Linked DNA regions of Reyranella humidisoli. The protein of the gene in region 1 interacts with the protein of each later gene in a pairwise test. Links are inferred from orthologs where the notes say so. Each region holds a gene or a part of one and is shown on either strand. Other genes may lie near its edges.

What was found.
Region 2: the proteins of KQ910_RS24425 (region 1) and rfaD interact in binary tests that used the Escherichia coli proteins (3 or more experiments, as listed by UniProt). The link is inferred for Reyranella humidisoli from one-to-one orthologs.

The regions. Positions count from the first base shown.
Region 1 is NZ_JAHOPB010000003.1:190,690-205,955, forward strand. What follows is about bases 4,949-7,863. They hold KQ910_RS24425 (enoyl-CoA hydratase), read left to right. Parts: upstream 4,949-5,966; coding sequence 5,967-6,761; downstream 6,762-7,863. Other genes in these bases: KQ910_RS24420 (CaiB/BaiF CoA transferase family protein), read left to right, coding at 4,949-5,964; KQ910_RS24430 (phytanoyl-CoA dioxygenase family protein), read left to right, coding at 6,772-7,653; KQ910_RS24435 (hypothetical protein), read left to right, coding at 7,650-7,863. Outside these bases: KQ910_RS24400 (class I SAM-dependent methyltransferase), read right to left, coding at 232-837; KQ910_RS24405 (ABC transporter substrate-binding protein), read left to right, coding at 967-1,953; KQ910_RS24410 (ABC transporter permease), read left to right, coding at 1,970-3,703; KQ910_RS24415 (ABC transporter ATP-binding protein), read left to right, coding at 3,700-4,761; more of KQ910_RS24420, read left to right, coding at 4,786-4,948; more of KQ910_RS24435, read left to right, coding at 7,864-8,441; KQ910_RS24440 (polysaccharide deacetylase family protein), read right to left, coding at 8,464-9,321; KQ910_RS24445 (hypothetical protein), read left to right, coding at 9,405-10,436; KQ910_RS24450 (SIR2 family NAD-dependent protein deacylase), read left to right, coding at 10,448-11,194; KQ910_RS24455 (TAXI family TRAP transporter solute-binding subunit), read left to right, coding at 11,257-12,264; KQ910_RS24460 (SDR family oxidoreductase), read left to right, coding at 12,280-13,020; eda (bifunctional 4-hydroxy-2-oxoglutarate aldolase/2-dehydro-3-deoxy-phosphogluconate aldolase), read left to right, coding at 13,023-13,649; KQ910_RS24470 (YncE family protein), read left to right, coding at 13,702-14,706; KQ910_RS24475 (sterol desaturase family protein), read left to right, coding at 14,714-15,266. UniProt on the Escherichia coli protein: Converts o-succinylbenzoyl-CoA (OSB-CoA) to 1,4-dihydroxy-2-naphthoyl-CoA (DHNA-CoA).
Region 2 is NZ_JAHOPB010000001.1:2,528,904-2,544,253, reverse strand. Bases 5,490-8,488 are described here. They hold rfaD (ADP-glyceromanno-heptose 6-epimerase), read left to right. Parts: upstream 5,490-6,498; coding sequence 6,499-7,479; downstream 7,480-8,488. Other genes in these bases: KQ910_RS12250 (class I SAM-dependent methyltransferase), read right to left, coding at 7,658-8,488; rfaE1 (D-glycero-beta-D-manno-heptose-7-phosphate kinase), read left to right, coding at 5,490-6,502. Outside these bases: KQ910_RS12270 (hypothetical protein), read right to left, coding at 1-267; KQ910_RS12265 (hypothetical protein), read right to left, coding at 521-4,642; more of rfaE1, read left to right, coding at 4,952-5,489; more of KQ910_RS12250, read right to left, coding at 8,489-8,737; KQ910_RS12245 (M10 family metallopeptidase), read right to left, coding at 8,845-10,848; peptide-methionine (R)-S-oxide reductase MsrB, read left to right, coding at 11,073-11,522; peptide-methionine (S)-S-oxide reductase MsrA, read left to right, coding at 11,519-12,037; KQ910_RS12230 (AsmA family protein), read right to left, coding at 12,067-15,192. UniProt on the Escherichia coli protein: Catalyzes the interconversion between ADP-D-glycero-beta-D-manno-heptose and ADP-L-glycero-beta-D-manno-heptose via an epimerization at carbon 6 of the heptose.

The DNA.
Region 1 (15,266 bases):
TCCACCATTCGGGCTTTCGCGCATCGATATGGCCCAGACACAACAAAGCCGCCCGAAGGCGGCTTTGTGCCGACTATCGTCGATCCGTCAGTCGCAGCAGCGAGCCAAGGCAGGAACGATCCTGGTGGCGGCAACTGCAGAGATCGCCGGCGTCGTGATGGTGTAGTTCACAGGATCACCTCCTTTCGATGTTGATGGGACGTCGAGCCTCGCACAGCACGGGCGGACTGCCTAGGGCTTCCTCGCGACTATGTGGAAGATATGCCAGTGCTTGGCGTTGCCGCGGGGCGTCACGCCGTCGGCTTCCTCCTCGTCGAACATCTCCAGGTCGAGACCCTGGAGCAGCGCCAGGGCTTCCTCGCGCGAGACGAAGGTCATGCCGGGCCGACCGACCCAACTGTCGCGCGGACCATACCACTGGCCCGAAAAGCGACCGCCCGAGGGGAGTGCCTCGCGAATGCGCTCCCAGGTTCGATGAAAGGCCTGTGGCTCGCAGAGAGGCATGGCGAAGCTCGAATTGACGAGTTGGATCCCGAGCGGGATCGGCACTTCCTCGAGGCGCGCGAGGACCGGCGTGACATCGCAGCCATCGGGCAGCGGCCGCGCCTGCAACTGCCTCAGGGCCTCGGGTTCGGCATCGACGGCAATGACCCGCCAGCCTCGGCGCAGTTCCTCGATCACGTCTCGACCGTCGCCGCAGCCGAGATCGATGACGAGGGCGTCATCGGGCGGGGTGCCGAACGCATCGAGCGCGGCGAGCAGTGTCTTGCGGGGAGGCCGGTCACGAAGCTGCTGGTAATACGCGGCCCAGCCGGCGGACCGTTCGCTTTCCGTCATGCGCGTTCTCTTCGAACTCCGGCGCTTGTCGTGCCGCGCCTCGTGTGATCGTATCGCAAGCCACAAATAATGAAGCAACGTTTCGGGAGGAATTTTATGAAGGGACTAGGAAGCCTTGCGTTGGCCCTCGTGCTTGCCTTCGTGCCGCTGGCGGCGCGGGCGGATATCAAAGCCCTGGCCGAAGCCGCCAAGAAGGAAGGCGAGCTCACCTGGTACGTCGCTCATTACACGTCCGAAGGCGCCGAGGATCTCGGCCGCGGCTTCACCGAGATGTACGGCGTCAAGGTCAACGTCGTGCGCACGACGGCGCAGGTCGCCTATCAGCGCCTCCTGCAGGACATCAAGAACAACCAGACGATCTGCGATGTCTTCTCCTCGACCGATCTCGGTCACTACGCGCGACTGAAGAGCGAGGGGCGCCTGGAGAAGTACGTGCCGGAATCGACCCCGAAAATCTCGGAGGCTTTCCGGAACTTCGATTCAGATGGCTACTTCCACACCACCGCGGCCGGCCTGGTCGTCCTCACCTACAACACCGCGAAGGTGAAGGCCGAAGACGCGCCCAAGAAGTGGGAAGACCTGCTCGACATCAAGTGGAAGGGCAAGGTCTCGACCGGACATCCTGGCTTCTCCGGGTATGTCGGCACCTGGGTCCTGTCGATGAAGAAGCTCTACGGCTGGCAGTACTTCGACAAGCTCGAGAAGAACAAGCCGCAGATCGGCCGGTCGATCAACGACACGGTGACGGCGCTCAACGCCGGCGAGCGGCAGGTGGCGGCGGGTGCGGACGGCTCGACGCTGTTCAGCGCCGCGCGCGGAAATCCGCTGGCGGTCTCCTATCCCAGCGACGGCTCCGTGCTGATCATCTCGCCGTCGGCGATCATGAAGGGCACCAAGCATCCGAATGCCGCCAAGCTCTTCATGGAATATCTCTATTCAATCGAAGCCTCGAAGATCAACGCCAAGCATTTCGGCATCCCGCTGCGTCCTGAAGTCCCATCGCCTCCGGGCGCCAAGCCGATCAGCGAGATCAAGGTGATCCGACCGACCGTCGCGGAAGTCGAGAAGGGCATCCCGGAGGTGATCGAGCAGTGGCGCGACACGTTCGGCAACTGATCCTCGGCGTCACGCCATGTCGGTAGCGGCTCCGGCCTTCGATCCGGTCCCGGTGCGCCCCGTGCGTGCCAGCCGGTTCGATTCGTCCTGGCTCCTGTGGATCGCGATCATCGCGGTCCTCCTGTTCCTGGTGGTGAGCCCGTTCGTCTACCTGGTCATCACCAGTTTCCAGGCGGAGCGCACGGGCGACTTCACCCTCTCCAACTACGCGACGGCCTATGGCCGGGCGCGCTATGTCGATGCGCTGTTCAACTCGTTGAAGCTGGGGGCGGCGTCGGCCGCCCTGGCCGGCATCTTCGCGGTGCCGCTGGCGTGGGCCGTCGCGCGCACCAACATGCCGGGGCGCGGGCTCACGCGCATGCTCGTGCTGGCGACCTTCATCACGCCGCCCTACACCGGCGCCGTCGCCTGGATCCTGCTGGCCGGCCCGAACGCCGGCTGGCTCAACCGCTTCTTCATGATGGTGACGGGCGCCGAGGCGGGACCGTTCAACATCTACAGCTTCACCGGCCTCGCGGTCGTCATCGCGCTGTATTCCTTCCCCTACATCTTCATCTTCACGACGGCAGCGCTGGAACTGGTCTCTTCGGAGATGGAGGATGCCGCCAACATCCTGGGCGCGGGGCCATGGCGCACCATGCGCAAGGTTACCCTGCCGCTGGCGCTGCCCGCCATCCTGGGCGGCCTGATCATCTGCTTCCTGGAGGCGATCGCGCTGTTCGGGTCGCCGGCGATGATCGCCATTCCAGCGCGCTTCAATGTCGTCACGACACAGCTATTCCAGTTCTTCGGCAACCCCGTCCGGGTCGAAGTGGCGGCGGCCTATGCCATGCCGCTCCTGGGCGTCACCATCCTGCTGGTGCTGGTCCAGAGGCTGATCGTGCGCCGCAAGGGATTCGTCGCGCTGACCGGCAAGGGTGGAGAGCGCCGGCCGATCCTGCTCGGCCGCTGGCGCTGGGTGATGTTCGGCTACGCCATGTTCGTCTCCGCGCTGGCGGTTTTCCTGCCCTACATCTTCCTGATTCAGTCGGCTTTTGCCAAGGCGTGGGGCCGCGGCTTCCTGCTCGATAACATTACCCTGGCGAACTTCCACTTCATCCTGTTCGAACATGCGACGGCTGCGCAGTCTGTCATCAACAGCTTCGTCTATGGCGGGATCAGCGCCACGATCGCGGTCTTCCTGACTTTGGGCGTCGCCTATATCGTGGCGCGCAAGCTGATCCCGTTCGGCGGCGTGCTGGGCTTCCTGTGCGTGGCGCCGTTCGTGATCCCGGGCGTGGTGCTGGCGATCGGCTTTTATGCCGCCTACGCGCCACCGCCGCTCTCACTCTACGGCACCGCCCTGATCCTGATCCTGGCCTTCACCACGCGCTTCCTGCCGGTGGGCTACGTCAACGCGAGTGCGGCGATCAACAGCCTCAATCCCGAGATGGAGGAGGCGGTCCGCGTGCTGGGGGGCAGTCGCATGACGGCATTGCGCCGGGTCGTGGCGCCGCTGCTCAAGCGCAACCTGCTGGGCGCCTGGCTGCTGATCTTCATTCCGGCGACGCGCGAACTGTCGGCAGCGATCTTCCTGTACGGTCCCAACACCAAGGTCGCCTCGGTCATGATCTTCGACATGAGCGAGGAGGGCAATTTCGAGCGCCTGGCGGCACTGGCGCTGGTCTTGCAGGTACTGACTCTGCCACTCCTGTATCTGGGCCAGCGAGCACTGGGCCGCGACTTCATGCTGAGGCGTACCGCGACATGAGCAAGCTGGTTTTGAAGAACGTCGCCAAGCGCTACGGCGCCTTCGAGGCGGTGTCCGATTTCTCGCTGGAACTGGCCAAGGGCGAGTTCGTGTCGCTGCTGGGCCCGTCGGGCTGCGGCAAGACCACGACCCTGCGCATGATCGCCGGCTTCATGCCGCCCACCGACGGCAGCATCGAGATGGACGGCAAGCAGATTTCGTCCGCCTCGGGCGTCGTGCCGCCCGAGAATCGCCGCATGTCGATGATCTTCCAGAGCTACGCCATCTGGCCGAACATGACGGTGGGCGAGAATGTCGGCTTCGGCCTGCAGGTCCGGAAGCTGTCGCGCGCCGAGATCGACCGCCGCGTCGACAAGATCCTGGACGTGGTCCAGATGCGTAACCTAAAGGGGCGCTATCCCGCCGAACTGTCGGGCGGCCAGCAGCAGCGTGTGGCGCTGGCCCGCGCCATCGTCGTCGAACCGGAAGTCCTGCTGCTCGACGAGCCGCTCTCCAATCTCGACGCCAACCTGCGCGAGGAGATGCGCTTCGAGATCCGCCGCCTGCACGACGAGTTCAAGATCACGACCGTCTACGTGACCCACGACCAGTCCGAGGCGATGGTCACTTCCGACCGCATCGTCGTGATGAACAAGGGCAAGATCGAGCAGATCGACGCGCCGCACGTTCTATACGGCCGGCCCAAGAGCCGCTTCGTGGCGGGCTTCATCGGCCGCACCAACTTCGTCGAAGGGACGGGGCAGGGTAGCGACGTGCGCTTCGACGGTTTCACGGCGGCTGCATCGGCGCTCGAAGGTGCCAGCAGCGGCGGCAGGCTCCTCTACTCGCTGCGGCCGCAGGCGATCGGCCTGTCGACCCAGGTGGGCAGCGGCCCCAATCTGTCGGTCGAAGCGGAGATCGTCGATCGTTCCTACCTCGGCGAATACTGGGACTATCAGGTCCGTCCGCTGGGGGGCTCGAAGCCGCTGCGCGTATCGACCGCCCCGACTGCCGTTTTCGAGATCGGTAGCCGCGTCTGGCTGGAGATCGCGCCGTCCGCCATGGTACGGGTAGAGTAAGCATCCCAACGTTAGAGTGAGAGCATGACCGCAGGACCGTTAGCCCGTTTCAAAGTCCTCGACCTGACGCGCGTGCGCGCCGGTCCGACCGCCGTCCGTTACCTCGCTGACTGGGGCGCCGACTGCATCAAGGTCGAGATGCCGCCGTCCGCCGGCGAGATGGACATGGGCGGTCCGCGCCACGGGCCCGACTTCCAGAACCTGCATCGCAACAAGCGGTCGATCACGCTCAACCTCAAGGAGCCGGACGGCAAGGCCGTCTTCATGAAGCTGGTCGAGCAGGCCGACGTGGTGGTCGAGAACTACCGCGCCGATGTGAAGTTCCGCCTCGGCATCGACTATGAGAGCCTGAAGAAGGTGAACCCGAAGATCATCCTCGGGTCGATCTCGGGTTTCGGCCAGGACGGCCCTTATGCCGAGCGCGCCGGCTTCGACCAGATCGCCCAGGGCATGGGCGGTCTCATGATGGTCACCGGCAACCCGGGCGAGGGCCCGATGCGCGCCGGCATTGCCGTCGCCGATGTGGGCGCGGGCCTGCACTGCGCAATCGGCATCCTGATCGCGCTGCTGGAGCGTGACACGTCGGGCCAGGGCCAGTGGGTCTCGTCCTCGCTGTTGCAGGCCATGATCTCGATGTGCGACTTCCAGGCCGCGCGCTGGACGCTGGCCAAGGACGTGCCCGGCCAGGCCGGCAACAACCATCCGACCTCGATCCCGACCGGCGTCTTCAAGACCAGCGATGGCTATATCAACATCGCGGCGTCGGGCGGCCACATCTACAAGCGCTTCTGCGAGGCCGTCGCTTCGCCGGAACTCTACACCGACGAGCGGTTCAGCACCGACAAGGCGCGCGCCAAGAATCGCGATGCGCTGAACGACGAGATCAACAAGCGCGTCGCGAAATACAGCAGCGCCGACCTCGTCGAGAAGCTGAACAAGGCGGGCGTGCCCGCCGGCCCGATCTACAAGATGGACGAGATGTTCGCCGATCCGCAGGTCAAGCACCTGAAGATGGCCCATCCCGTGCACTCGCCGAAGCTGGGCGACATCGAGGTGATCGGCCAGGCGATCAACATGAGCCGCACGCCCTTCGAGATGAAGTCGGCGACGCCGGAGCAGGGCGAGCATACCGACGCCGTGCTGAAGGAAGCCGGCTTCGATGCGGCGGCCATCGCCGACTTCCGCAAGCGGGGCGTGATCTGACGATGATCAGCCCGACGCCGAACATGATTGCGGAGAAGGTGGGACCGGTCGGCCGGCTCGTCTTCAACAAGCCGCAGAAGCACAACGCCACCTCGACCGACATGTGGGAGGCGATTCCGGTCATTCTCGACGAGTTCGAGCGGGACCCGGAAATCCGCGTCGTGGTGGTGACCGGGGCGGGCGACAAGGCCTTCGTGTCGGGCGCCGACATCTCGGAATTCGAGAAGGCGCGCAACACGCCCGAGCAGGTCGCCTACTACGACAAGATCGGCGAGATGGCGAACAAGCGCCTCAACAGGTGCTCCAAGCCGACGATCGCCCGCATCCGCGGCTACTGCATCGGCGGCGGGCTGGCGGTGTCGCTGCTTTGCGACATCCGCATCGCGTCGGAGAACAGCCGGTTCGGCGTGCCGGCAGCACGGCTCGGGCTGGGCTATCGCGCCAGCGGCCTCAAGATCCTGGCCGACCTCGTGGGCCCGTCTCATGCCAAGGAAATCTTCTTCACCGCCCGGCACTTCAACGCCCAGGAAGCCTTCGGCATGGGGCTGGTCACGCGCGTCGTGCCCGACGCAGAGCTCGACTCCTATGTCGAGAATTACTGCAGGATGATCGGCGAGAATGCGCCGCTCACCATGCACGCCGCCAAGCGCACCATCGAGGAACTGACGCGCCTCGACGGCGAGCCGGACTTCGCCCGCCTCAACGGGCTGGTGAAGCAATGCTTCGACTCCGAGGATTACATCGAGGGCCGCACGGCCTTCATGGAGAAGCGTAAACCCGTGTTCAAAGGACGCTAGGGAGACGGCGATGACGGTTCTGACGCAAGAGCAGCGCGACGCGTTCTGGCGCGACGGGTATCTCATGGTGGAGGACGCCGTCACGCCGGCCCAGCTCGGGGCCCTCAAGGCGGAGATCGCAGGCTGGGTCGAGCAGAGCCGGGCGCACGCGACGCCGTTCGGTCCGCCCACCATCGACGGCCGTCCGCGCTTCGACATGGGCGCCGAGCACAGCGCGGCGAAGCCGGCGCTGCGGCGGATCAACAACCCGTCCGACATTTCCGACGCCTATCGCGAGGTCATGCTCGACGCACGCATGGTTGACATGGTGGCCGACCTGATCGGGCCGGACGTGAAGTTCCACCACTGCAAGATCAACCTGAAGCTTTCGGGAGCGCGGACCGAGGTCAACTACCATCAGGATTTCGCCTACACACCCCATACCAACGACGACATCGTGACGGCGCTGCTGTTCCTCGACGACGTCGATGAAAGCAATGGTTGCCTCACCGTTGTGCCCGGCTCGCACAAGGGGCCGGTCCTCTCGCTGTTCGAGGGCGATCGCTTCACCGGCGCCGTCGCGGCCGACGAGGAGAAGAAAGCGCTCGGCCAGTCGGTCCCCTGTCTGGGCAAGGCCGGCAGCGTCTGCCTGATGCACACCCGCCTGCTGCACGGCTCGGCCGCCAACGGCGCCGACAAGTCGCGCGGTCTCTACATCTGCGTCTATACGGCCGCCGACGCGGTGCCGATCGCCCGCAACCCGATGCCCAGCCCGAACGAGGGTCGCATCGTGCGCGGCAAGGAGGCCCGCTTCGCCCGCCTCAAGGAAGGGCTGGTCGAGCTGCCGAAGCAGCCCAAGACCGCGTCGTTCTTCACCGTGCTGGGCCAGGATTCCAAGCAGGCGGCCGAGTGAGCGATCCGCTGCCGGCGATCACGGAGGCGCAAGCCACCGGAGAGATCGCCGATCTCTTCGCGGACATCAGGGCTACCGTCGGCGTGCGTGTGGTCAATCTGGTCTGGCGTCATCTCGCGACGATGGAAGGGGCATTGCCCTGGGCCTGGGCGGCCGTGAAGCCGCTCTATCTCGATGGTCTGCCCGATGCAGCGATGGCGACCTTTCGCCAGACCATGGACATTCCGCGGCTGGCCTCGCTGGCCGGTGAGGAACCCGCCAGCGTCGATGCCGTACTGGCGAGCTACGACCATTCCAATACGATCAACTTGTTCGCTCTGGGTGCCCTGCGCGCCTGGCTGAATGACGAGGTGGCGCGTGAGGGCAGGATCGAGCCGGGACCGCGCAAGCCGGCGCCCGACCTGCAATTGCCGAAGCTCGCCTCCGAGGAAGACGTCGACGCCGCGACCTGGGCATTGGTCCTGCGCCTCAACAAATTCGGCGACGAGCCGCAGCCATTGATCCTGGCCAGCATGTACCGTCACTTGGCGCACGCGCCGTCGTTCCTGCAACGCGTCGAGACGGTACTGGGGCCAGTTGCCGCGGACGGCTCGCTGCGCCGGGCGATCCTCGACAATCGCAAGACGGCCGCCGGCCTCGCCAGCACGCTGGCCCGCTCGATCTCCGCCGAGCGGCCGGCCCATGCCGACGCCATCGAGAAGGCCGTTGGCCTGTTCGTCGACCACGCCATCGGCAAGATGGTCACGATCTGCCGTGCGATCAGGGTAACGCGGGGTACGGCGCTCTAACTGTCGCCCTGAACGCAAAAGGCTACTCGGCCGCCTTGCGCGCACCCTGGTTGCGCGCCAGCCATTCCGCCATCGCCTGTTCCATCGTCATGAACACCGCGCCGCCTTCCATCAGGCGTTGGATCAGTCGCTCCAGCATCATCATGCGATGGCCGCGGCCGATCACGTGCGGGTGGAAGGTGTAGGTGAGGATGCCGAAGTCCGGCTGGACGCGCGTCATGTAGGTGAAGTCGTCGACGAAATTGTCGAGGACGTTGGTGGCGTTCATCAGGCCCTGCTGCACCGAGCCATTGGGCAGGCGCATGTATTCGAAGTGCGGGAAGTCGTCGAGCGACCAGCTGATCGGCATTTCCAGCAGGGGCGTCTCGCGGCCGCGCACGAACGGCTTCAGCAACTCGGCGACGTCGCCCTGACGGGCGAAGTAGCAATCGTAGTCATGGCCCATCATCGAACTGTCGTACCGGATGCCGTGCTTCAGCAGCAGTTCGATGGAGTGGGGCGAGAGGTCCCAGGCGGGCGAGCGGTAACCGCGGGCGGCGCGACCGCTGATGCGCTTGATCGACTCGTTGCCGCGCACGATCTCTTCCTCTTCCTCCTCGCGGGAGAGGGTGACGGGAAGGCGGTGGGTCCAGCCGTGATGGGCCAATTCATGGCCGGCCTCGACATAGGGCATCACGGCCTCTGGCGTACTGTCGATCGTGTGGCCCGGCGTGAAGAACGTGCCCTTGATGCCGTAGCGTTCCATCAACGCGACCAGGCGCGGGATCACCACCACGTCGTACTCGCCCCGCGAGATCGCCGTCGGGGACGTCATGCCGCGGGCAATGAAGCCCGAGAGATGGTCGTGGTCGAAGGTGAGGCAGACGATATGGCGCGGCATGGCCCTGGCTCCCGCAGAGGTTTCGCGGAGCTTAGGCCGGTTTGTCGTGCGCGCCCATCGTCCGATGCTATCCTTGGACCCTCATGCGCTTCGCTCTCCTGCTCGCGCCCCTGCTCGTCCTGTCCGGCTTGGCGGCCCAGGCGCAGACGTATCTTGCGCAGCAATGCGTGCTGTTCGGCGAAGCACAGTACCGGCGGCTCGACGGCACGATCGAGAAGGTCGCGGCATTGGAGTTCCCGCCGCCGACCATCGAGAAGATCGACATGAAGGTGGGACCGCAGTCGGTCGCCTCGGCGCTCACGTTGCGCGGCCGGCTCACCTATCGCAATCGCGGCCCGCTCGAGACGCAGTTCGTCTGCCTGCTGGATGCGGCCGACAAGCCACTGTTCTTCTATGCGCTGCCGGTGCCGGCGACACGTGCCGCGCCGACCCCGTTCGGACGGGGGCCGAGTGGTACGCCGCCGCCGGTCGCGACGACTGCGTTGGCGCCGAGACCGGCGCAGAAGCCACCCGAGCCGCCCCGCCAGTCCTTGCCGGCCACGGCGATCCGCCTGCGCGGCCTTGTCCGCGAGGTCGGAGGCAAGCTGCAATTCTCGCCCTGCGACGGCGCTCCGATGGCACTGGAGGATCGGACGCCAGGGCAGGAACTGGGCAAGGCCCTGCGGGCACTGACGGCAAGTCAGGAAGGGCGGCCGATGTTCGTAGAATTCTACGGCGCCCGCGAAGCGGGGCCGGGAGGTGGCATTGGCGCGCTCGAAGTGCGCCGTGCGGCGGTCGAGACGGCGGGCTGTCGGGAACGCTTCGACCAGCGCGAATGGATCGCCTCGGGCAGCGAGCCGTCCTGGCGCCTTGAGGTCACCGGGCGGGACATGATGCTGAACGTGCTGGGTAGCCCTGCGCCCCAGCGCAATGCCCATGGTGGCCTGTCGCGGCCGGGCGACGGCAGCGTCGGCTATACGGCGCTGGACGATCCGGGTTTCACCGCCGCCTTCGAGGAGCGGCGCTGCGTCGATCCCCTGTCGGGCTCGCTCTTCGCCTACACGGTGGAGGTGCGCAGCGAGGGGCGGTCCTACGCCGGCTGCGCCGCCCACAATCCCGCCATGCCAGCCCCTTAAGGAGGACGCCGATGGATGACGCCGAACGCCTGCGCGAGATGGTCCATGCGGCCCAACGGATCGTGGCCTTCACCGGCGCGGGGATCTCGACCGAGTCGGGAATCCCCGACTTCCGCTCGCCCGGGGGAATCTGGACCCGCTACAAGCCGATCTACTTCGACGACTTCATGGCTTCCGACGAGATGCGCCGCGAGTCCTGGCACCGCAAGTTCGCCACCGACGAGACCATGCTGAAGGCCGAGCCCAATGCCGGTCATCGCGCGCTGGCCAAGCTGGTCGAGCAGGGGCGGATGAGCGCCATCATCACCCAGAACGTTGACGGGCTGCACCAGCGCTCGGGCGTGCCGGACTCGAAGGTCATCGAACTGCACGGCAACACGACCTATGCCACCTGTCTCGATTGCGGCCACCGGCACGAACTCGCCCCGATCCGCCGCGCCTTCCTCGAGAAGGGAGAGGTGCCGGTCTGCGAGAAGTGTGACGGGATCGTGAAGACCGCGACGATTTCCTTCGGTCAGGCGATGCCGGAAGTGCCGATGCTGCGTGCCCAGGAGGAGACTCTCGCCTGCGATCTTTTCATCGTGCTGGGCAGCTCGCTTGTGGTCTATCCGGCGGCCGGCTTCCCACAGATGGCGAGGCGCAACGGTGCGAAGTTCGTGATCGTGAACCGCGAGCCCACGGACCAGGACGCCGACGCCGATCTGGTCATTCACAAGGAGATCGGGCCGACGTTGAGCCGGGCGATCGGCGTCAATTGAACGGCGAGCGTTGCGGCCCCGAGCGGGACACGATTTAATCGATCAAGAGCAAGGAGACTCCGATGCGGATCAATCGCAGGACTGCGCTGCTGGGAGGGCTGGGTGCCGCCGCCCTCGGCGCGATGCCTGCCGCGGCGCAGGACATCACCTTCTTCCGCATCGGCACCGGCGCGACGGCCGGGACCTATTTCCCGATCGGCGGCCTGATCGCCAACGCCATTTCGAACCCGCCGGGCTCCCGTGCCTGCGCCGATGGCGGCTCCTGCGGTGTGCCGGGCCTCGTCGCCACCTCGGTCGCCTCGAACGGCTCGGTCGCCAACGCCAATGCCATTGCCGCCGGCACGATGCAGTCGGGCTTCGTCCAGTCGGACGTCGCCTACTGGGCCTATACGGGCACCGGCATCTATGAGGGACGTCCCAAGGCGGATGGGCTGAGGGCGATCGCGAGCCTCTATCCGGAAAGCTTCCAGCTGGTCGCTCGCAAAGGCTCCGGCATCAAGTCGGTGATGGACCTGAAGGGCAAGCGTCTGTCGCTCGACGAGCCGGGGTCGGGGACCCTGGTCGATGCGCGGCAGATCCTGGCCGCTTACGGGCTCACCGAGAAGGACATGAAGGCAGAGTACCTGAAGACCCAGCAGGCGGCCGACAAGCTCAAGGACGGCACCCTCGATGCCTTTTTCAGCGTGAGTGGATGGCCGAACGGTGCAATCTCGGAATTGGCTGTGACGACCGGCATCGACCTCGTGCCGATTGCCGGGCCGGAGGCGGACGGACTGGTGAAGAAATTCAGCTTCTTCGCGACGGACGCGATACCCGACGACGCCTACAAGAACACGCCCGGCGTCAAAACGGTGAGCGTGAACGCCCTCTGGGTGACGTCGATCAAGCAGTCCGAGGCTCTGATCTATGCCATCACGGCGGCATTGTGGAACGCCAACACCCGCAAGCTCCTCGACTCGGGCCATGCCAAGGGCAAGGTCATCCGCCTGGAAGACTCGCTGCAGGGCCTGGGGATTCCGCTGCACCCGGGGGCGGAGAAATTCTACAAGGAAAAGGGCATCATCAAGTAAGGCCCGACCGGGGAGATCGAAATGCGCTTGAAGGGCAAGACCTGCGTCGTCACGGCTGCGGGACAGGGGATCGGTGCGGCGACGGCACGGACGTTCGCGCGCGAAGGTGCCAGGGTGTGGGCGACCGACGTCGATGCCGGGAAGCTCGAAGCGCTGAAGGGCGTGGAAGGGATCGTCACGCGCAAGCTCGATGTGCTCGACAAGGCCGCCATCGGCCAGCTCGCGGCGGAGACCGGGGCGGTCGATGTCCTGTTCAACTGTGCGGGCTTCGTCCATCACGGCTCGGTGCTGGATGCAACCGACGAGCAGTGGCAGTTCGCCTTCAACCTCAACGTCCGCAGCATGTTCTGGACGATCCAGGCCTTCCTGCCGGGGATGGTGGCGAAGGGCTCCGGCTCGATCGTCAACATGTCGTCGGCGGCCTCCTCGGTGAAGGGCGCCGCGCTGCGCTTCATCTACGGTACGACCAAGGCCGCCGTCGTCGGTCTCACCAAGTCGGTGGCCGTCGACTACGTCTCCAAGGGCGTCCGCTGCAACGCGATCTGCCCCGGCACGGTCCAGACGCCATCGCTCGACGAGCGCATTTCGGCCCTGGGCGGCGGTGCCGACGCGAAGCAGTTCTTCCTGCAGCGCCAGCCCACCGGCCGGTTCGGCGCGGCCGAGGAGATCGCCGCCCTGGCGACCTATCTCGCCAGCGACGAATCGGCCTTCACGACCGGTACGGTGAACGTGATCGACGGCGGCTGGAGCGTCTGACCATGGACATGGCGGCCATCGCCGCGCTGGCGCCGGTCATTCCGGTGCTCACGGTCGAGAGCCGCGAGATAGCCGTACCGCTCGCCCGCGCGCTGGTGAAGGGAGGCCTGTCGGTTCTCGAGGTGACGCTGCGAACGGGGGCGGCGCTCGAGTGCCTGAAGGCGATCGCGGAGGAGGTTCCGGAGGCGGTCGTCGGCGCAGGGACCGTGCTCAATCCCGACCAATTGGACCGGGTGCAGCGTGCCGGCGCCCGCTTCGCCGTAAGTCCGGGCTGCACGCGCGAACTCGGCCTGGCGGCGCGGTCGTCGGGCCTGCCGTTCCTGCCGGGGGTGCAGACCGTCTCGGAGGCGATGACGCTGGCGGAGCAGGGGTTTCGCTTCCTCAAGTTCTTTCCCGCGGACGCGGCCGGCGGTTTGACCTGGCTCAAGGCGGTCAGTGCGCCGCTCGCTGATCTTCGCTTCTGCCCGACCGGCGGGATCACGCCGGAGACGGCGCCGGCCTATCTGGCGCTGCCGAACGTGGCCTGTGTGGGCGGCTCGTGGGTCGCGCCGCGTGGCGCCGTGGCAACAGGTGACTGGCAAAGCGCCGAACGGCTGGCCGCCACGGCCTCGGCACTGAAACGCCGCTAGCGAAACGTCATGAAAGGTGCTTCAAGACGGCACCAAGGAGTAGCGGCTACCGATGAATAGGCTGTCGTTCGCAGCGTTGGCGCTTTCGATCGTGGTAGGCGGAACAGCGCGAGCCGATTCCGTAATCATTCTCAATTCCGAGGAAGCGTCCTACAGCATCCTGAGCCGCAGCACGCGGACCGAGGTCGTTCGTCTGCCGGTCGGCCGGGAGCCGCATCACCTGATCCTGTCCCCGGACGGCAAGGAAGTGCTGATCGGCTCGACGGCGACAAACGAACTCCTCAGCCTCGACATCAAGACCGGCGAGCGCAAGCGGGTCATCAAGGACATCCTCGACCCCTACCATCTGGGCTTCAGTCCCGACGGCAAATGGTTCGTCACGGCGGCCTACCGGCTCGATCATGTCGACATATACCACGCGGACGGCTTCAAGCTGGCCGGCCGGATCTTCATCGACGGCCTGCCGAGCCACATCGCCTTCGACGCCGAGTCCAAGACGGTCTTCGTGACCCTGCAGCAGAGCGGACGGCTCGCTGCCTTCGATCTGGCGACCCAGGCGCTCAAGTGGAACGTGCCGGTCGGCAATGCGCCGGCGGGCGTCGTCATGCTTCCGGACAACAAGCGCCTGCTGGTGGCACTCACGGGTGAGGACAACATCGTCGTCGTCGACCCGAAGGACGGCGCGGTCAAGAGCAGCCTGCAGACCGGCAAGGGTGCGCACAACTTCTTCCCGAAGGGCGACGGCCGGCATTACTTCCTCAGCAACCGGGTCGAGGGGACTGTTTCCCTGATCGACACCAAGGATGAGCCGAAGGTCGTGGGCAGCGTCCGGATCCCGGGCGGTCCGGACTGCATGGACATCACCCCGGACGGACGGGAGCTCTGGGTCACCCAGCGCTTCCTGCGCCGCGTCGCGATCGTCGACATCGAGACGCTTAAGCTCGTCGCCAGCATTCCCGTGGGCAAGTCGCCACACGGCGTCTTCATGCTGAAATCCACGGCGACCGTCGCGGGCGCGCCGGTCCGCGCGGCGTCGACGGCGGGCGAACGCAGGTAGGCGCCCCGTGCGCGAGCTGATCGACCTCTGGGTCAACGTCCAGGCCTGGCTGTTCGAGACCCTCGTCAGTCCCGTCCTTTTTCATTTCGGCCTCATGGCCTGGTACGAGCCGGGCTACAGCGCCGTCGAGTTCGTCATGCTGGGCCTCGTCCAGATCGCCGTGATCGCGATCGGCATGCGCTTCTTCGAGCGCCGCTGGCCGCTCGAGAAGTCGGGCGAGGACGACAGGCTCATCATGGTCGACCGCGTCTACACGGTGCTGAACAAGCTTGGCATCGTCCCGCTTGCCATCTTCATCCTGACCTACCCGGTGGTGCAGGAGATCGAACTGACGGTGCGGACGTGGGGCTACATGCCGCCGCGCCTGGAGCGCCTGCTGCCCTGGATCGGGGACAACGACCTGCTCTCGTTCCTCGTCTATTTCGTGCTCTACGACTTTGCGGCCTACTGGCTTCACCGGGGACAGCACGCCTTCGGATGGTGGTGGGCGCTGCACAGCCTGCACCACAGCCAGCGACGCATGACGGTATGGACCGACGACCGAAACCACGTGATCGACG
Region 2 (15,350 bases), on another replicon or contig:
GACCTTGCCGCCGGACACCTGCGTGGCAGCGACACTGGCGTCAGTCGTGAGAGTCAGATCCCAGTCAGTCGTCCCGGTCGTGTTGTTTAACGTTCCTCCGTTGGCCACGCCGTTGGAGATCACGGTGGTAAAGGGGCTGAGGTTCCCGCCCGCCGCGTAGGCGTTGTACCAGAGGTAGGCGTTGACGCCGTTGCCGCTGCCCCCCTGCGTCAGCTCGGACAGCAATGTGGCCGACAGGTGATAAGTCAGATTTACCGGTGTCGCCATGGTTCCCCCCCACTCGTGGCCCCGTTCCGGAGCGTCAAGCTAATTCCCACAAACAACTTGCGGCTATCCAGAGAGCCGCGTCAATGCGTTCGGAACCCGACAAACATTAAATTTCGTCCACGCTCCTGCCGACACCCGGAGTGAAACCGGCGGCACGGACCCAGCATGGAACTTCGCCGATAGCCGATTCGGCCGTCGTCGGTCCCCGCACGCACGTTCGAAGTGCCCGGACGGAGTCGCCCGGCTCAAGTTTCTAGGCGAACAGGAAGTCCGACTCCTGCAAGGTCGTGATGCCTTGCAGCGCAATGCTGTCGCCGTTGCTGCCGACGATGACGGTGTTGCCACCGGCAACCGTGCTGTGGGCCTGGACGTAGGCGAAGTCCGCGAACTCCGAAGTCGGGAGCGTGATCGTGTCGCCTTCGCCTGCGTTGAAGTCGGTGATGACCGAGGTGCCGAACAGCGGCGCATAGACGAAGCTGTCGGCGCCGGTGCCGCCGGTCATCGCGTCGTCGAAGATGCTGTGGAGCGTCTGCGGCGTCGACAGCAGGCCTTTGATCGTGTGGCTGCCGTCGTTCATGTTGTAGATTATCTGCGCCTCGGTCGAGGTCGTGCCGCTCACGTCGTAGTCGAGCTGATAGCTCGCATACTCGGTCTTCTGCACGTTGGTGAAATAGTGCGTGATGCCTGTGACGACCCCGTCGCCATTGGCGTACTCGTATTCGTAGGCCGTATAGGACTGGCCGGTCACGCCGGTCCAGGTCTCACCGATCTTCTGGCCCCCGGCATTCAGCTCCACCACATAGCCGGTGTAATCCTGGCCGGTGATGTCGGACTGGTAATACTTCTGTCCGGTCAGCACCCCGTTGCCGTTGGCATACTCGTTCTCCCAGGACGAGTAGACCTGCGTGGCCGTGATCTGGCCGCCGGTGAATACTTCCTTGATGAGATTGCCCGAGGTGTCGAGGTCCTGCTCGTGGCCGGTGTAGTTCCGGCCGACAATGTCCGTGAAGTAGTACTTCTGGCCCGCGAAGTGGCTGCCGGTGCTGTTGATGATGTAGTCGTCCTCGTAGGACGAGTAGGCCTGGGTCTTGATGCCGCTGTAGTAGATGCGCGTCGTCAGGCCCTGGGCATCGAGGTCGTGCTCGTAGGCCGTGTAGGCGTGGCCCTGGACGTTGGAGAAGAAGTACTTCTGACCGATCAGGCCGTTATGCGGCAGAACGCTCTCATAGCCCGCGGCGTAGTCGTATTCGTAGGCGTGGTAGGCCTGTCCACTGACGCCGGTGAAGGTGTAGCTGAGCAGGCGGTTCGAACCGTCATAGTCGGCCTCGTAGCCGGTATAGGCCTGGCCGGTGATGCCGGTGTGGAAGTACTGCGCGCCCGTCAGCTCGTTGTCGTCGTTGTAGTCGTAGGACATCGACGAATAGGCCTGCCCCGTGACGCTCATCAGGAAGCTGTGGGCGCCGGTCATCTTGTCGATCGCCGTGCCGTTCGCCTGGTAGTCGGTGTAGGCGATCTGCAGCACCGACTCGCCCACGTCGGTGAACTCGATCTGCTGCACGTGGGTGTTGCTGTTGAGCGCGCTGAGGGCGGCGGCCACGTTACCCGCCTTGTCCTGCACGATGAGCTGGTAAGGCGAGGTGTCGGCGTTCTGCGTCACGGCAAGTGCCGCCGCATCGCCGGTGATCTGCCCGACCGTGACGGTGAGTGCGTCGTTGTCGGAGATCGTAATCGAGGTCGGCAGATTGGCGCCGTAGGTGTCGAGATCGGCCGAGATATTGGCGGCCGTGTCGCTGATGGCGCCGTTCGCGGCCACGCCGCTCACGGTGAGCGTCAGCGCGACGCTCGGCGGACCGTAGGGCGTCACCCCGTCGGCCAGCAGCTCCTGCATCGTCACCGTGTAGGTGCCATTGCCGAGCGTCGAGGTCGTCTCGGTCTGCCAGCGCCCGTCGAGATCAGGCGTCGCCTGCAGGACGCCCGAAAAGGTGCCACCGACCGTCTGGGTGATAACGATCTGGGCGATATGACCCGGCACGATCTGGTTGGTGTATTGCGAGGTCAGGCCCCAAGTCGTGACTCCCCCGCTGCTGGTGGCCGTGGAATTCGTCGGCGTGCCCGTGTGGGAGCCGTTGTTCGTACCGGTCCAGCCGAAGGCCAGTGGTGTCTCGCCGGTGATCGCGACCGAAGGCGCCGTCGACAAGGGAATGTTGCCCTGCGCGGGCATGCCGGTGCCGTTCTGCTGGTCGAGCGCGGTGAAGACGGCGCCACTCAGGGTGCCCGCGATCGGCGCAGCGGCCGGCTGGTTGAGCGACGCGCCGCCGGCATAGGCGAAGGTCAGCATCTCGACCGGCGCGGACCGGTACTCGTTCAGGTCGATCTCGAGGAAGTTGGTCGAGAGATTGTTCGGATTGATGTTCGCGCCGCCCGCGACGGCCACGTCGAAGATCGTGAACTCGATGTCGCCCGGGGTTGTCGAGGCTGCCGTCGTGTAGAACTCGTAAACCTTCTGACGGCCTTCGAGATCCGAGAGGACGAGCTGGTACCAGCCGATGTCACCCTGCGCGACCGTGCTGGCGACCGGCAGGCCCGCGATGCCGAAAGTCCCCAGGACGTTCATGCCGCTCGTCACCGTCCACGCCCCCGGCGAGCCGGCGATGGTATAGGTCTGCCAGATGTTGCCGCCGGTCGGCAGGGTCACGTACTCGAACGTGCCGTAGCCGTTGGCGTCCTTGCCGGTATAGATGCCGATCTGCACGCTGAGATCGGGGCGCAGGAGCGTCTGGCCGTCGCGCCCGACCACGTTGAGATAGAGTGCGCTCGTCGTATCGGGGATCAGGTAGTCGGTCTGGCTCGACTGCGGGGCAAGGAACGGGCCACCGGTCGGCGCCGTATAGTCGGGCGCGATCTCCGACGCGCCATAGACGTAGAAGTCGATGTTGCCGACATTGTTCGCGGGTGACGGCGTCGACGACGAACCGGGCTGGCCGAGCGGAATCAGCGGCCCGGGCGTGACGTCGACCGACAGGTTGTCGGAGAAAGCCGAGCCGTAGACATTGGAATTGTAGAAAAAGTACTCGCTGTAGGCGTCGTAGTGGACGTAGCTCGGCGTGGGCGAGACGGCCGTGTCGCGATAATTGTCGAAGGCGTAGGCCGCGTCCCAGTTGGCGTTGTTGTTGAGATTGATGGTCTGGGCCGCCCAGTTGTCCGGCCCGTAGGTGCCGCCGTTATAGGGGTTGGACTGGTTGGCCACGGTCGCCCAGTAGCCCGCCGTGAAGCCGGTGAAGGCCTGCGTGAGGATGTTGCCGAATTCGTCGTTCGTTCCGCCCGGTGTGACGAACGTGGCGTCGGGCGAACCCGGCGGACTGCCGCTGCCGGGAACCGTATAGGGCTGCGTCAGATAGGGGTCTTCATAGATGTACAGCTTGCCCTGGCCGGCCGAATAGAGATTCGACTGCAGGTCGGCTTCGCTGATCACCATCCAGGCCTGGGTCTGGCTGCCCTCCTTCGGGCTGAACACGAAGTACTGCCCGGCCGAGCCCCAGGTGCCGGCGCCCAGCTGCACCGACTGGATCTTGTAGGAATAATACTGGCCGTTGTGCCACACGCCATTGGCATCGTTCTCGCCGTTGGTCGCCCCCGACAGCAGCAGGTCGTGCTGCGCGGCGAAGCCCTTGGTGACGTAGTCGTTCCAGTCGGACGGTGGATAGAGGGCGCCGCCGCCCATCTGCACGTTGGAGGGCGAGATCACCATCATCGTGTCGCCAGCGAGTTCGCCGGCGGCATATGTCAGGACATTGGACGAGGTGCTGTTCTTGAGCGCGTCGACGATGGTGGTCTGACTCTGGCCATAGCCGCGATACTGGTCGGGCCCGCTGCTGTACGAGACGTGCACCTGCGTGTTCTGGGCAAAGCCCGGAATGGCCGTCAGGTCGCCCGCATCTCCGCCTTTACCCAGCAGGGAGTATTCGAACTGCGAGTAACCGTACTGGTAGTTCGAAACGTTTATCGCGATATCGGCTTCTGCCGTGATCAGCGTCGTCAGATCGTGCGCGTGTGCGTTCGTTCCCGGCGTGGTCAGGGCCTCGCTCTGCACGAGGAGATAGACGACGCCGCCATTGATCGTGGTGGTGGTGGTGTTCGTCAGGTCGATGGTAGCGGTGTAGTTGCCGCTGCCGTCCGACGTGACACCCGACTGGAGCTGGCCGCCGTCGATCAGCGTCGTGAAATTGCTTTCACCCGAGGGCGGCTGGTCATTGTAGAGATAGACCCACACGCCCGTGAAATTCGAGCCGGTCTGGCCGCCCGTCGCTCCCGTGACTTCCGTAACGAAGTCTCCGGACATGTGGAACGTCAGCGTCACCGGCGGCGGAGTGGCCATCGTTCATCTCCCTGTGCTGCGCGAACGGAGATGACGATTCGGTCGTCGCTGCTTCAGCAGCGCCGAGAGTCCCCCCGCTGGGCGCTGTTGTCCCTAGTCTGAGGGGAACCTGAAGCCGCACGCCGGCAAAGGCAACACGTTCGTGCTCGCGGACAGAATAAATAACTGTAACGTTCCGATGTCAGACGCGGTGAAGGCAAACATCGCGCCGGCAGGTTCTTCGGAAATCAGGACTGGCGGTCGAGGCGTCCCGGGCTGCATTCTGCGGCAGCATTTGCCCCGGCCGGGGGCCCCAACGCAGGACGACAGATGAAGAATGGCAGGGAGGCTGGCGCTCCGACTGAAGCCGGCGGCACCGACCGCGCGGCCTCCTTTCGGCAGTATCTGGCCAGGCGTTGGGCGCCGACCGCAGAGCCGATCCTGATCGTCGGCGATGCGATGCTCGACATCTACGTGTTCGGGACGGTCGAGCGCATCTCCCCCGAAGCGCCGGTGCCCGTCATGCGCCAGCAGGAAACGCGCGAGGCGGCGGGCGGTGCGGCGAATGCGGCGGTCAACATCGCGAGCCTGGGCGGCAGCGCCCATCTCGTCTCCTGTGTCGGGGCCGATGCCGATGGCGAGCGGCTGGCGGCAGTCCTCGCCGAAGCCGGCATCACCTTCGACCTCGTGCGATCGGCGGCCAGGCCGACCACGGTCAAGACGCGCTTCGCGGCGGGGCAGCATCAGATCCTGAGACTCGACCGCGAGAGCAACGCGGTGTCGACGGCGGAGTGCGAGCGCGAGGTGCTGGCGGCCATCGAGCGGCGCATCGGCAATTGCCGGCTCGTCGTCCTGTCCGACTACGACAAGGGCGTGCTCACCGACCGCGTCCTCGAACGGACCATCGCCTGGGCGCGCGCGCGCGGCGTTCCCATCGTCGTCGATCCCAAGCGACGTGACTTCTCGGCCTATCGCGGCGCCACCTACATCAAGCCCAACCTCGCCGAACTCGAACGCGCGACCGGCCTGTCCGTGCCGTCGCGCGACGACGGCGCCGTCGAACGCGCGGCCGGCATCGTGGCGGCAGCCACGATGGCCAACGTGCTGGTCACCCGGTCCGAAGCCGGCATGTCGCTCGTCCCGCCCGCCGGCCCCGCCCTCCACATGTCGACACATGCCCAGCAGGTGTTCGATGTCACCGGCGCGGGCGACACCGTGATCGCGGCTTTCGCGCTGGGCATCGCCTCCGATCATTCCACGCCGGAGGCGATGGCCTTCGCCAATCTCGCGGCCGGCATCGCCGTCTCGAAGCCTGGCACCGCGACGGTGCTCGCCGAGGAGGTCGAGGCGGAACGCTCGCTGCTCGCCGACGACGAAGTCGTGGCCCGCGGTGCGCTGGTCACGGCCGAGACGGCGCTGCGCCTGCGCCGGATCTGGAAACGGCAGGGTCTCAGCGTCGGCTTCACCAACGGCTGCTTCGACCTGCTGCATCCCGGCCACGTCTCGCTGCTGCGCCAGGCGTCGTCGGGCTGCGACCGGCTGATCCTGGGCCTCAACAGCGACCAGTCCGTCCGGCGTCTCAAGGGAGACGGCCGCCCCGTCCAGACCGAGGAGAATCGCGCCGCCGTGCTGGGCGCGCTCGAGTCGGTCAATCTCGTGGTGATCTTCGACGCGGACACGCCGGCCGCACTGATCGACCTGCTGGTACCCGACCTGCTGGTCAAGGGCGCCGACTACCGGATCGAGGATATCGTGGGCGCCGACACCGTGCTGAAGGCCGGCGGCAGGGTCGTCACCGCCGAACTCGTGCCCGGCCAGTCGACGACGAAACTGGTTGCCGCGAGCCGGCCCATCAAGACGGACGCGAAGGTGAACGCGTGATCCTCGTCACCGGTGCGGCGGGTTTCATCGGCTCCAACGTCGCCGCCGCCCTGAACGAAAAGGGCCGCAACGATCTCGTGGTCTGCGACTGGCTGGGCCAGGACACGCGCTGGATGAACCTGCGCAAGCGGATGTTTCGCGACTTCGTATTCCCCGACGATCTCGCCGGCTACCTGGAGAAGGCCGACGGGATCGAGGCCGTGATCCACATGGGCGCCAACTCCTCGACGACCGCGACGGACGGCGACGCGATCCTGCGGACGAATTTCAAGTTCTCGCTCATGCTGCTGGACTGGTGCGCCGCGCGCGGCGTGCCGCTGGTCTATGCCTCGTCGGCGGCGACGTATGGCGACGGCGACAAGGGCTTTGCCGACGGGCTTTCCTTCGACGCGCTGCGCGCGCTTCAGCCGCTCAATCTCTACGGCTGGAGCAAGCACCAGTTCGATCTCGTCGTGGCCGAGCGTGTCGCACGCGGCCTGCCGCTGCCGCCAAAATGCATCGGGCTGAAGTTCTTCAACGTGTTCGGCCAGAACGAGTATCACAAGGGCGACATGATGAGCGTGGTCGCCAAGAACCACGCGACCGCCGTCGCGGGCGACGAGGTGAAGCTCTTCAAGAGCCATCGCCCCGACTTCGTCGATGGCGGGCAGAGACGCGACTTCGTCTATGTCGACGATGTCGTGGACGTGGTCCTGTGGTGCCTCGAGGCGGGCCCGCGCCACGGCCTGTTCAATGTCGGCACCGGCATGGCCGTCTCCTTCCGCGAACTGATCGAGGCATTGTTCGCCGCGGTCGGCCAGGCGCCCAACATCTCCTACGTGCCGATGCCGGAGAGCCTGCGCGCGAAGTACCAGTATTTCACCCAGGCGCCGCTCGACGGGCTGCGGGCGGCCGGCTATCGCGCGCCTTTCACCGACGTCGGCCCCGCCGTGGCGCGCTACGTCGAATACCTCTCGGGTAGCGACCGGTATCGTTAGCGGCCCTGGAATCTTTCCGACATAGGCGAACCATCAGAGATCAATTGCTTCCCCATTCAGATGGGGAAGTGCCCCGTCATACGGGGCGATGGGGTCATGAACATCGCAAATCCATGACCCCTCCGGCCCTGCGGGCCACCTCCCCATTTGAATGGGGAGGAAGATGATTGGAGAGGCGCTAAACCGGCAGCAGGTCGCCCTTCTTCTTGACGAAGCGGATGAAGGTGTTGGGCGCGATCCGGTCGCTGTCGAAGACCAGTTCGACGGCGCCGGATGCGATCAGGCCGTCGAGCCAGGGCGCGACGGTCGGCGTCTCGGGGCGACCGACGTCGTCGATGCCGATGATGGTGTCGGGGCCGCACTTCGACCAGATCGTGCGCAGCACCGGGTCCATCAGCACGCCCATGTCGAGGTCGAGCCAGACGAAGCTCAGCGGCCCCTGCAACTGCGCGCAGGTCTTCGTCGCATCGCCCTTGACCGGCGTGAGCGGCAGGATGCGCGACCACTTGGTGAGGAAGCCGAAGGCATCGAACGCGTCGTCGCGGAAGGCGCCGATCCCCAGCGCGCCGCCCGCCGGGTCGTCGATCTCGAATCCGTGGAACGTGTCGAACGTGTAGTAGTGCTTGTTCGCCCCCAGCGCCTTCAGCATCCAGGCGAGCTTCACCGACAGGATGCCGCGGAAGCAGCCGAACTCGGCCACGTCGCCCGCGACCGGAAGCGCCTTCTCAAGGAAGGGGAAGATCAGCGAGATGTTGGCTTCCTGGCGCATGCCCGCGATTTCCGGCGGCATCAGCGCCTTGATCCGGGCCTGGGTGTAGTCGACCAGGCTCTGGTACGCCTGCGCCGGCTCCGAGAAGGAGCGCAGGTGGGCCGCGATCTCGTCGACCACCTTGGCGATGACGGCGTTGTCCTCGCTCTTCACCGCCGCCGCCGACCAGTCGCCGCGCGGGTTGGCGCGGAACTCGACGACCTTCTCGTCGAGATACCGGTCGTATTCGGCGCACTTGGCGACGAAGGTGAAGGTCTCGGGGGTCGCGCCTTGTCCGGCGGCGCGCTTCAGGCAGTCGAGGAAGGCGCAGACCGCCTCATGCTGACCGCGCGCGTCGGCAAACGCGCGGCCGGCGGCGGCTTCCTTCATCAGGCCAAAGGACGGACCGCCGGCGATCCCCGGCTCCATCCGGCCGGCCTGGTCGACGAAGACCCGGGCGGTCGACCGGAAGGCCTCCGCGTCGGCGAGCCCGAAGCTCCTTCCCGACATCACTACGCTCGATCTCGAATTCACCGACGGTCCTTTCCGGGACTGAACAAGGGTCGATGCTCGCACACTCCTCCCCTCGGTAGAAGGGCGATGGGCGGCGAACGCCATCAGGCGAAGAGAATATCGCTCAACTCGATGGCGTTCGCGCCGACGAACGAGATGGCGAGGTCGGCGGGAGCGTAGAGCACATCCACCGTCGCATGGAGATAGAGGCTCGTCGAACTTCCGTCCGACTGGATCTGGACATGCGAGGCGCTCATGCTGAACGCCGTCAGGTCGAGTTTGCTGGTCCCCGACATGAAGTCGAAGATCGTGTCGTAGCCGGTGACCAGATTGCTGTCGAGGAACTGCAGGTAGACGAAGACGTCGGCCCCGCCCATGCCATAGAGCGCATCCCCGCCGCCCGCGCCCGTCAGGATATTGGCCGCGGCATCGCCGATCAGCGTGTCCGACGTCGAACCGCCGATCAGGTTCTCGACCGAGTTCATGGTGTCGAACAGCACGCCGTCGACATAACCCGCCTGCGAGCGCAGGTCGGCATAGACGTGGCCCGTGGTGCCCTCGTAGGACGCGGTGTCGATGCCACCCTGGCCCCAGAGCTGGTTGGGCGTGCCGGCATTGATGCCGCCGCCGATCAGCATGTCGTCGCCCTCGCGGCCGTAGAGCAGGTCGCTCGACGCACCGCCCGTCAGGCGGTTGGCGCCGCCATCGCCGATCAGCGTGCTGCGCCCGAGGCCCGCGGTCAGGTTCTCGACGCTGTCGTAGGTGTCGGCGAGCAGGTAGTTCACCATGCCGTATCGCGCCGACAGGTCGGCATGGACGACGCCGCTGCGACCGGCATAGGAGGCGGTGTCGATGCCGTCGCCGCCCCACAGCTGGTTGATGCCGAAACTGCCCATCAGCACGTCGTCGCCGGCGCCGGCATAGAGAATGTCGTTGCCGATGCCGCCGTCGATGACGTCGTTGCCGGCATTGCCGTGCAGCACGTTGTTCAGCTCGTTGCCGATGATGGTGTCGTTGCCGCTACCCGTCACCAGCGTGCCGATCAGCGAGCGCGTGTCGCCCTGGTAGAGCAGCGTGTTGTAGACGTTGCCCTGCGCCTGGTACTCGACCGTGCCCGGAGGGGCATAGGCGTTCAGGTCGGCGAGATGGTCGACCGAGAAGCGCAACCACTGGCCGGCCCGCAGGTCGTCGTACTGGTCGCCGCTGAAGTTGCTGAGGTCGTAAGTGGTGTCGGCGCCCTGCGTCCACACGGTCTGGAAGATCCTGTGCGTTTCCGTCACGCCGGTGTCCGGTGCTTCCTCACCGTCGATGTACTGCTGCCCGGTGCTGTTGCTCCAGGTGTAGACGGCCTTCTGCGCCGGCGTGGTGCCGGTCTTGCCCTTGTCGAAGTTCGCGCCGTACATCTCCTGCAGCGCCGCAATGTCGTACATCATGTAGCCCGACACCGAGGACCCGTCCGGCGCGGTCGTGTTGGCATTGACGCCGACTTCGCCGGTCAGGAAAGACGAATAGCTCATCACCGTGAATTCGATGTTGCTGCGATCGGCCGAGATGGCGCCGTTCGGATAGGGCTCGAACGGATGCTTGAGGCCCATCGCGTGACCGATCTCGTGGATGATCGTGGCGAAGGTGTCGTTGCCGTAGAGTTGATCGGTCTCGGGCGTCCCGTTCTCGCCGAGGAACACGTCGCCTGCGCTGTTGGAGATCGCGCCTTCGTGATTGGCGGGAAAGTTCGCATGCGAGCCGCCGTCGTTGCCCGGCAGGCTGCCGGCGCCGGCGATGCGCATGGCAGCATCCGAAGTCTCGCTCAGCTCGAAAGCGACACCGGTGTACCAGGTGATCTGGTTGAACCCGATGATCGACGCCGCTTGCTGGTGCTCGTTGGCCTCGATGAAGACATCCAGGCCTTCCTGGTCCTGATAATCCTCGGGATAGTCGTCGACGGAATCCGGGAAAAAGTAGGTGAAGCTATCCGCGGGTGTCTGACCGTCGGCATCCGACGTCCAATAGTGGTCCGACAACAGCGCCCTGAGGTTCGCATCGATGATCGTGTAGGAAGCGAAGGTGCCGGCGTAGAGGCCGCCCTTGGTGATCGCCGGATCGGCCATGATCAGCATCCTCCTGGAAAGCAGAAAACAGAGGCCCGCCTCTACTATCCGTCCACATTCGGGACAAGTTTCGCCGCGCCCAGACCGCGCAGAATCGCGGCAGGTGCGACGCGAAGTGTCAGTTCTCCGGTTCGACACCGCACGCGACTCTCGTCGGCCCCCTGACACAACGCGAGCGGATACCTATATTCCGGCTCTCTGGCAGGTGGCGACAGGAGCGAGACATGCAGACGTACAAGAAGACCCAGGAGGCTTTGGCCAAGCTCTCCCCCGAACAGTTCTATGTGACGCAGGAGAGCGGCACGGAACGGCCCGGGACCGGCGCGCTGCTGCACAACAAGCAGCCCGGCATCTACGTCGACATCGTCTCCGGCGAGCCGCTGTTCGCATCTTCCGACAAATATGAATCGGGATGCGGGTGGCCGAGCTTCACCAAGCCGATCGAGCCCGCCAACGTCGCGGAGCTCAAGGACGTGTCGCACGGCATGATGCGCATCGAGGTCCGGTCGAAGCATGGCGACAGCCATCTCGGCCACGTCTTCCCCGACGGACCGCGCGACCGCGGCGGCCTGCGCTACTGCATCAACTCGGCCTCGCTGCGCTTCGTCCATCGCGACGACATGAAGGCGCAGGGCTACAGCGACTATCTCGACCAGGTGGAGGATGTGAAATGAGCACGGAACGCGCGGTTCTTGCCGGCGGCTGCTTCTGGGGCATGCAGGACCTCATCCGACGCATGCCCGGCGTCTTGTCGACGCGGGTCGGCTATACCGGCGGCCACGTCGCCAATGCGACCTACCGAAACCATGACGGCCATGCCGAGGCGATCGAGATCGTCTTCGATCCGGCGAAGACCAGCTATCGCAAGATCCTGGAGTTCTTCTTCCAGATCCACGATCCCTCGACGATGAACCGCCAGGGCAACGATCGCGGCACCTCTTACCGCTCGGCCATCTTCTACACCAGCGACGAGCAGCGCCGGATCGCCCTGGACACGATCGCCGACGTCGACGCCTCAGGGCTGTGGCCCGGCAAGGTCGTGACCGAGGTGGCGCAGGCCGCCGAGTTCTGGGAGGCCGAGCCCGAGCATCAGGATTACCTGGAGCGGATCCCGAACGGCTACACCTGCCACTTCGTACGGCCGAACTGGAAGCTGCCGGTCCGCGCCAAGGCAGCCCAGCCCGCCTGACACCGGCCGGAGCCGGCGCCCGGCCCCAGTTAACGACCGCGCACCGGTTCCGACCGCATGGTCGGCGACGCCAGGGGCCCGCGCACGGACACGAGATAGTCCAGCGAGCCCGGCGTGCCGGTGTCGAGGGCGATCAGCGTGTCGACGGTCCCCTGCCGGAGATCGAAGCGGCTTTTGACATAGGCCGTGGCATGCGGGGCGCGCACGGTATGCTCGTCGAGCGCAAGGATGCCGCCCGACAGGTCGAAGGCCCCGCGCGTGGCGATCCAGCTCCCCACGAACCCGTCGATGACCGCCGAGGTGAAGCCCATCTCGGTGCTGAACAGGCTGGCGAGTCCGGTCGCGAACGAGGCGAAGGACGCCGACCCCCGCACGACGGATGCGCGGACCTGGCTTCGCGACTGTCCGCGGCCCACTCCCGAGGCGACGAGATCGTCGAGCGTGCCGCCCTCGGCTCTCCAGACCAGGTCCTCGAGGTCGAGCGTGCCTTCCAGTGCCACCGCGAGCTGGTCGGTGCCGAACTCGTTGGCGGCGCCGGCCACCGCAATGGTGCGCGAGATGTCGATGTTCCCCACGCTGCCGCCCAACTCCATCGCGGGCACAGGAGCCCGCGCATCGACCCGCGCCGTCAGGTCGAAGGCCGCGCCTTCCAGCGTGCCCGCCAGCCGCGTGACGTCTAGTACGCCGCGGTCGAGTCGCGCGGAGAGTTCGACCATGCCCAGCGCATAGCGCCCCCAGGCGACCGCTGGCGTCGTGAGTGTCAGCGTCGCATCGAGCGCCCGCAGCGAGTTCGTGAGCCGCTCGCTTCCCGTCGCCGGCGAGGCCCCGCGCCGTGAATCGCCGGCACGCCCCACGCCCGACCGGGGCGCCGCGGGCAGCCAGCGATCCAGCCGCAGCCCGCCCGGCGCCTGCAGCGACGCGGTGACGTGCGGGCGTGCCGCCAGGGTCGAGGAGAGCTCACCCGAAAGCGCCATGCCGTCGATCGCGAGGGTGCCGCGGAACGTTGCGCGACGCCAATCGCCGTGAAAACTGCCGTCGGCCTCCACGTCGGCCACGTCCTCGCGCAGGCCGCCGCTGGCCGCCGCGAGGAAGGCGCCGAGGTCGAGGCCCGTCACGGAAAAGCGAGGAAAGTCGAAGCGGCGGTCCTCGCCGAAGGACATGCGCCCGGCCGCCGTGAAGGTGGCGCCGAGCATGGAAACCGACAGGTCCGACAGGGCCGCTTCCTTCAACGTCCCGACCGCGCGGCCCGCCACCTGGGCGGCCCCGATGCGCCCATGGACGAAGCGCGGCAGCGCCGCGAAATCGAGCATCCGGTCGGCATCGCGAATGACGCCGCGATAGACGAGGTCGAAACGCGGGACGGTGCCGTAGTCGGCGACCGCCCCCGAGAGTTCGAGGTGTGAGCCGAGAAGCTCGCCCACGCCCACATGCTTGAGCTTCAGCTCGTTGCCCTGGATGACGACATGGGCATCGACCTCGTGCGCGGTTTCTCCGCGGTAGAGCACGTTGTCGAAGCGGGCCTTGAAGTCCAGCACGGGCGGCGCGGGTTCGTCGGCCGCCGGCGGCGAGACCGGCGTCGCGTCGGGCGCGGGCATCAGCCCGTGCAGGGCCGCGCCGGTCAACTGATAGGCGTCGAGGTTCAGGTCGGGGAGATGAATGCGGGCGGTGATGACGGTCGGAATCGAATAAGCGATGTCGGCGCTCGCGGTGCCGCGCTGGTCGTCGAGTTCGAACGTCGCATCGGTGACATGAACGACGCCCCTTGCCGGCCGCGTCTTGCCGCTGATCCGCAAGGTCTGCAGGCGGTCGGGCGGCAGCGACGTCGTGTCGATGCCGATCCATTTCAGCGTCTGGCGCAGGTTCCGGCCCTCGACCTCGATGAGGCCGTCATATCCCGCGTCCTTCGCATCGCCCTCGAAGCCGGCTTTCCGGTTGATCAGGAGGTCCCCGGGCAGCACGGCCTTGAGCGCCAGTATGTGAAGCACGTCCTTCTCGTACTGGAAGGTCACTGTGACATCGCGGACCGCGTCGCGGCGGTAGCGCACCGTGTCGACCTCGCAGGTCAGGCGCACCCGCAACGACGGCAGGTCGTCGTCGGACGACGCCCCGGTTTGCATCGCCGCCCGCGCTGCGTCACCGGACGGCGGCACGAACAGCGCGCCGTCCTGCAACCGCTCCACCCAACGGTCCGCATCCAGATAGGACGACGCCAGCCTGCCGCTCACCGCCGTCGTCGTACCGCCACCCGCGATCAGCAAACTCCCCGTGATGCGTTCGTCCGCCACGGCGATCGCCAGATCGTCGAGCGAGAGCCGGTCGCCGGCCAGCGCGACGTCGGCCGACACCGCCAGCCTGCGAGCGACCGCCTCGTTCACGCGCATCGGCCGGCGGCCGCTCGCCGTCGTGATCGATTCGACGAACTCGGGCAGGTACTCGGCTTCCAGCGACAGGCGGCCCCGCAAAGGATCGCCGGCCGTGCGCTCGCCGGGCCAGCCCGCGAAGACGAGGCGGCCGCCCGGCACGCCGAGCTTCAGATTGACCGGGGCATCGGCCGACGCCGTCATCCTGAGCCCGAGCGTGAACAATGCCGGAATGCCGTTGACGACAGCGGTCCCGTCGAGGGCGAGAAGGCCCGCGTTCGCATCGAACGAGCCCGACAGGTCGATGGCCCGCGCCTCGAGCGGTTGGCCGGACAGACCGGTCGCGTTGACGATCCGACCGCGCCGGATCTCCAGCCGCGCGACCGTCACCATCGGCACAGCGTCCCCCGCCTGCCCGTCCGGCAGCCGCCAGTTGGGGCCGTCGTCAGTTCCCGGTTCGAGTGCCAGTCGAGGCTCGTCGACGACCACCCGCTGCAGATCGATGCGGCCCTGCAACAGCGCCCGCCAGGACAGTGTCACGGCGAGCTGTCGCGCTTCGAAGAGGTTCGGCGCGGCGGCGCCCGGCGCATTGCCGACACGAACCCGCTGCGCAACGAGAACGGGCTGTGGCAGCAGGGCGACGTCGAGCGGGCCGTCGAGCCCGACCTCCCGGCCGATCTCCTGCGTCAGGAACGATGCGAGGCGCGCCTTGTGCGGTTGCCAGTCGATAACCTTGGGAAGGATGAACAGGCCGGCCACGACCGCGACCACGCAAACGGCGATCCAGGCCGACATCCGCACGAAAAATCCAGCCGTTCTCAACGACCATGCGAACATCGAGGATACCGTGACGACAGCAATCTGCTGGGGTTTGCCTTCGAACCGAGCCTATGGGGCCTTGCCCGACGGTTCAAGATTGGACGCGGTGCGGCTCTTTCGGCGCGGCAGCCGGA